One region of the Rothia sp. 110740021-2 genome, then DNA from elsewhere that is predicted to be linked to it. Evidence: riboswitches for the same ligand, from Rfam matches in the RefSeq annotation. Region 1 holds a riboswitch; the other holds the start of a gene.

Region 1 (3,205 bases):
CCGGGCAGATCCAGCAGACCGCGTGCGTCCTTAGCCTCAGCCAGACGCTCGGGAACCAGGGTGAACAGGCGAACCACATCAAGCACCTGGTCGTAGTAGGAGAAGGTCGCCGGAATCGAGTAGTTATCAGCCTTCAGACCGGCGGCGGTTACGCGCTCGAAGTAGGTGCGCTGTACGTCAGCAGCGGTGTCCTGCAGCTCCTGCAGGGTAGCCTTGCCCTTCCAGAAAGCCTCCTGAGCCTTCTTCAGTTCACGGAAGCGGCCCACGCGGGGGTAGCCAACAATGGTTGCGGTGGGGAATGCGGTGTTCGACATAATAGTTATTCCTTTACTGGGGATAGATATGGGAGTCAGCTCCGGTGTTTCGCCACCCGGCAGTGGGTGGTGAAACGGAGAACTCAACAACTCCCGGAATATTTGTGGGGGAGAAAGTGGAAACGCATCCGACAAGGAGCGTTATGGGTTAAAGCGGGGTTTTTAGGCGTATTCCAGTTCGCTCAGCGACTGAGAGAAACGGTTACTGTACCGCGGCAAATCCAGCTGATCCAGAACGTCCAGAACCGCCGCATGCTCGTTGAAGGTGAAGAAGTGCAGACCCGGTGCGCCCGCGTCCATCACGGTGCGGCACTGGTTCAGCGCGTACTCCACGCCGATGCGGTGCAGCTCAGCGCTACTGGTTGCCGTCTCAAGGCGGTACGCAAGATCTGCCGGAACCGGTATGCCCGCCATCTGGCAGAGGTTCTGTAGGCGCTTCAGCGAGGTTACCGGCATGATGCCCGGAATAATCGGAATATCCACGCCCGCCAGGTGCGCCGAATCGACCAGGGCGCTGTAGCGTTCATCCTCGAAGAACACCTGAGTGATAGCGAAGTCCGCGCCGGCACGCTGCTTCGACAGCAGAATCTCAATATCCTGCAGCAGGGATGCGGACTCGGGGTGCTTCTGCGGGTACGCCGCTACACCAATCGACACCTTGCCAGCTGCCAGGTGGGCGAAATCTTCACGCTCCACGCGGCGAATGAGCTCCACCAGGTAGCGGGCGAAAGGAAGTTCAGAAACCTGACCTTCCTGAATATCACCGCGAAGAGCCAGGAAACCGCGCACACCCAGACCCAGAATCAGGCGGACTGCACGCTCCAGCTCGTGCACCGAATGGCCTGCGCAAATCAGGTGAGCCAGCGGGGTGAGGGAGGTTTCATGCACCAGGTGGTCGAGCAGCGCGAGGGTCTTCTGGCGGCGCTTCGCGTCACCGGCGTAGGTGACCGACACGTAGTCGGGGTTGGTGCCCTCAAGCTCGGCAATGGTGTGGAGTAGCGACTCGCAGCTTGCGTGTGAGCGGGGTGGGAACAGCTCAAAAGAAAGAGCCGGGTGAACTGTCGTCATAACCTTCCTTCGTGTTCACCCGATAGATACGCACCGGGAGGGTACGTGAATTCTTCTGCAGGATGCGCTGTACCGGTTTGCGGGTGCACATCATCAAGGGGTGCCGAAGGGTATTCTTCTCTATCGGTTCTGGCGGGAGCACCTTGTCCGTACCCTGCACCGTGACGGTGGGGGATACTGGCGAGGTTGCTGCGACGTCGACGAGCCAGATCTCTCGGTCGCTCTTGATAGATAACGCTTTCACTCTACCCACCGCCTCCGAGGGGATGCAAGGGATGCGGCGGTTGATGTCCTAATATTTCTGGACATGACATTGGGGAGAAATATGAACTTAATATGACTGACTATGACGAAGGGTGCTGGGGGCGTTGCGGGTAGAGCTGTCGGCTGACCCTGGATGCCTGAAAATATCACAGATATATCTGCTTAATATTCTTGGACACGCGCGAATATGTGTGTTTTAAATTTCATTGAAGAGTAGAGTAACTAATGAAGCACGGGTAGTGTTTCGATGTCCGCTCATCGAGGATTTTCAGATCTCAAAGATGAGTTCAATATGACTTTGTGAGCGTGGTGAGAATGAAAAATCTATTTTCCTCTATACTCTGGTCCTTCCGCCTAGCCTGGAAAACCTGTCCCACAACCCTGGTGAGCGCCGCCCTGTCGCTAGCCGTCATTGCCTGCATTCCCCTGAGCCAATCCTTGCTGATTGGTAATACGGTGTCAGCTTTGAGCGGTTCAAATGGTGGCGCGGCCTGGATTTATATTGTTGCTCTTGCCCTTGTTGTCGGAATTAATATTATTGCTCAACGCTGGGTCATAAGTAACATGCGCATCCTCAAATCAAAGATGAACTATCGGGTCCACCGCATGTTAAATACCAGGTTATCTACATTTCCGTTATCTGATATAGGTAGCACAAAATCACAGGAAGATATACGTGCTGCTAGAGAGGCAATATCGAAACAGGAATTGCAGGTTCACACCATGTCAGTTATGACACTGGTGAGTGCCTTCGCAATGGTGTTACTTCTCTGTCTTAATATTGCGAACGTCAGCATTGTGGCAGCAATTTTTGCGGCACTGTGTTCATTGCCCCTAGCCACTGCAATGGTGATTCTCGCTAAACGTGATTACGCTATATACACCCTAATGTACGAGGATTATCGGGCAGAGAACTACTATCTAGACAACCTGATGGCTCAGAGCCGAGCCCAAGAGCTTCACCTCATGAGAGCTTCCCGATTTTTCTCGCAACGCGTAGCGTCCTGGCGACGCCGGGCGGCCGGTAGGGAATTGAGCCTTGAAAGTGTTAGAGGAATTGTCTCCATAGTTGCAGGGCTACTCTGCTCTGTCTTACTCTTTGCGTCCCTGTACTTCCTTGTGGATTCAGGTGCCGATATATCGTATGTGGCCGGATCGCTGATTGGAATCATTGCCTGTGTTGACGCGACCCAAGAGGTGGGATATTCATTTGGTCAGATTATTAATGGAGCATTATCTGTTCAGCAATTCCGAAGGGTATGCGACTCTGATACTTACGACCATGCTTCTGAGATGAAAACTTCTAACCCTAACCATGAAAATATTTCAAAAATTATATGCAAAGATGTATCCGTTCAGTATGAGGGCGCGTCGTCTTTTGCGCTTAAAGATATTAATCTTGAGCTGATGAATAATCAAATGATTGCAGTAGTTGGTGCCTCAGGCGCGGGAAAAACAACGCTAATAAATGCAATTCTTGGAATTACACCAATTGCCCAGGGGAGCATAACGTATAAGGGTGCTTCTTCTGAGAGTAAATACAATATGTTGTCAAATGT
Region 2 (3,205 bases), on a different contig from region 1:
CCAGCGCCCAAGACGGTGATGGTGTGCGCCAGGTCCTCGATTTCGCCCAGCAGGTGGCTTGTGAGCAGAATGGCGGCGCCGTCTTCCGCGAGAGAACGGATAAGGGTTCGTACGGTTAGGGCGATATCGGGGTCGAGCCCGTTGGTCGGCTCATCCAGCAGGAGCAGAGCGGGGGAGCCGAGCAGTGCACGGGCAATATGTAGGCGCTGCTTCATGCCGCGGGAAAACTCCTGGACAGGCCGCGTTGCCGCATCGGTGAGTTCCACACGGGCTAGGGCATGCTCAACCTCGTGCCCTCGGGCCCGCCCGGAAACCCCCGTAACATCGGCAAAGAACAGCAGATTATCGCGGGCACTGGCGCGCGGGTAGAAGCCGTTCTCCCCGCCCAGCGCGAGGCCCACGTGACGGCGCGCCCGTTGCGGGTGGGCGATAGCGTCAATACCGTTCACGGTGAGGCTACCGCCGGTGGGGGTGAGCAGAGTCGAGCACATCTGCACGGTCGTCGTTTTGCCCGCACCGTTGGGGCCGAGGAGGGCGTGAATTTCCCCGGAACTGACGCGAAGTGACACCCGGTCGACGGCGGTAAAGGTATTTTTACCTTTGCCAAAGACTCGGCTGAGTTGCGTGGCGTCAAGAACAAGAGACATGGTAGGTAACCTTCGGGTATGACCCTCTGGCTCCTATACCGGAGGGATGTTGAGCAGGATAAGCGGCTTAGCGAGCCGTAGCGAGTTGTACCCTGCGTGAGTGTATGTGTCATTTCAGTGTACCGAAAAGCACAGATAAAAGTGATGGAGGTTACTACGCAAATAGTGGGTGTTCACCTCCGCATTCTAATTACCTCGCCCTCTGACTGTCCCGGCATCGTCACTCACGTTTTGTTGCAGGCGATTTTTGGTGACAGACGTTAAAAAACGTCATCTTTGCAATGAAATGTCTTAAAGTACCGCACACCCACAAAACCCTTGACCCCACCCCGTGCCCTATGACACTCTAAATAACAGGTCAAGAGCGCCAGCGATAAGCCCCAGCTAGCTGGCCGGCAACCCTCCTCCGCGGTGGGGTGCCCTGGGTGAAGACCGGGCGGCACGCAAGAGCGTGACGCAAGCGCGGGACCGATGTGACCGAAAACGGTACATCAATCGTGACAGGATTATTCGACGACGATTCCTGTACCGTCGGCATGCGGCCCCCTAAGAATCCCCATTAGGAGCCACGCATGAGCAACAACACTACCGTCCCGACTCCCGCCAACCCCGCCGGTTGGAAGTTCGAAACCCGCCAGATTCACGCAGGTCAGGCGCCGGATGCCGCAACGGGAGCTCGGGCACTACCCATCTACCAGACCACCTCTTTCGTCTTTGAAAGCGCCGAGCAGGCAGCGAACCGTTTCGCCCTCGCCGAGCTGGGCCCCATTTACACTCGCCTCAACAACCCCACCCAGGAAGCAATTGAAAACCGTATCGCTTCCCTGGAAGGCGGCGTTGGCGCGCTACTGCTGGCATCCGGTCAGGCAGCTATCACCTACGCAATCCTGAACATTGCCGGTGCAGGCGACCACGTAGTTGCATCGCCCTCCGTATACGGCGGCACCTACAATCTGCTCAAGTACACCCTCGCCGACCTCGGTATCGAAACCACCTTCGTTGAGGACCCGGACGACCTGGACGCATGGCGCGCCGCAGTCCGCCCCAACACCAAGCTCTTCTACGGCGAGTCCGTGCCTAACCCCCGTAACGACGTGCTCGACATTGAGCCTATTGCTGCAATTGCGCACGAAAACGGTGTACCCCTGATTGTGGACAACACCGTACCCACCCCCTACCTGCTGCGCCCCATCGAACATGGCGCGGACGTGGTCGTCCACTCCGCAACCAAGTACCTGGGTGGCCACGGAACCTCCATCGGCGGCGTAATCGTTGATTCCGGTAACTTCGACTACGGTGCAGACCCCGAGAAGTTCCCCAAGTTCAACCAGCCCGCCCCCGGCTACCACGGCCTGGTCTACGCACGCGACCTGGGCAAGGACTCCGCATTCGGCGCGAACCTCTCCTACATCCTGAAGGCGCGCGTCTCCCTGCTGCGCGACACCGGTGCCGCCATCTCCCCGACCAACGCCTTCAACATCGGTATCGGTCTGGAAACTCTCTCTCTGCGCATCGAACGCCACATTGAAAACGCTACCAAGGTTGCCCACTGGCTCGAAGCAAACCCGCAGGTCGAGAAGGTCATCTGGGCTGGCGTGGAATCCTCCCCCTGGTACGAGCGTGCACAGAAGTACCTGCCCAAGGGCCCCGGCGCGGTTCTCGGCTTCACCCTCAAAGACGCAACCCTGGAGCAGACCCGCGACTTCGTAGATGCCCTGAAGCTGCACTCCAATGTGGCGAACATCGGTGACGTGCGCTCGCTCGTAATTCACCCCGCCTCCACCACCCACTCCCAGCTTTCCGCTGAGGAGCTGGAGAAGATCGGCGTGTACCCGAACTTTGTGCGCCTGGCAGTAGGCATTGAGAACATTGATGATATTCTCGCCGACCTGCAGCTGGGCTTTGACACCCTCTCCTAAACGGTGATGTAATCCGCAGGTGGACCGGTAAGCTACGGCTTTTCGGTCCACCTGCGGATTCCCCGTTACGGAGCGTTTTGTCACTGCGCGGCGCTGATGCCGCCCCACCCGTTGCTCCTTCTACCCACAGACGAGTACCCCGCTCACACCCGGCACTACCTTGCCGGCCAAACCCAGTGAAGGGACCCCCATGACTACCCAGAGCACTAACCAGTCCGGTACCACCCAGCCTGTTACCGCGCCCATCCCCGTGGCAGGTACCCAGCGCGAACACCCCGAAGCACAAGGCTATCTGCGTCAGCTGAACATCGGCGATTTGGAGCTCGTATCCGGCGTGATTCTTCCGCAGGTCACTATCGGCTACGAAACCTGGGGTACGCTCAATGAGGCTGGCGACAATGCCATCCTGATTTTGCATGCACTCACTGGCGATACGCATGTCTCTCGGGGCGTACCCACCCCCGACATGCCCGCCCCGCTGATTCGGGCTATTGAATCGGATGGCTGGTGGGAAGGCATCGTGGGGCCCGGCTCGGTCGTAGACACTAACCGTTATTTTGTGATTGCCCCCAATATTCTGGGTGGTTGCTATGGGTCGACTGGACCGGCAAGCATCATTCCCGAAGGTTACCCGGGTGC

What was found. A riboswitch is a leader RNA that binds a small molecule or an ion and turns the genes downstream of it on or off. The one in region 1 is predicted to bind S-adenosylmethionine.
Region 2: linked by a shared signal. The riboswitch ahead of ACUXHH_RS06470 (bifunctional o-acetylhomoserine/o-acetylserine sulfhydrylase) and the one ahead of ACUXHH_RS07515 (methylenetetrahydrofolate reductase) in region 1 are both predicted to bind S-adenosylmethionine.

Annotation. Positions count from the first base shown of each region.
Region 1 is NZ_JBSZFE010000003.1:56,114-59,318, forward strand. Features, by position in the region: gene metE (5-methyltetrahydropteroyltriglutamate--homocysteine S-methyltransferase) at 1-314, opposite strand, end outside; gene ACUXHH_RS07515 (methylenetetrahydrofolate reductase) at 477-1,382, opposite strand; SAM riboswitch class I at 1,500-1,616, opposite strand; gene ACUXHH_RS07520 (ABC transporter ATP-binding protein) at 1,962-3,205, shown strand, end outside.
Region 2 is NZ_JBSZFE010000002.1:113,289-116,493, reverse strand. Features, by position in the region: gene ACUXHH_RS06475 (ABC transporter ATP-binding protein) at 1-647, opposite strand, end outside; SAM riboswitch class IV at 1,004-1,116, shown strand; gene ACUXHH_RS06470 (bifunctional o-acetylhomoserine/o-acetylserine sulfhydrylase) at 1,220-2,566, shown strand; gene metX (homoserine O-acetyltransferase MetX) at 2,757-3,205, shown strand, end outside.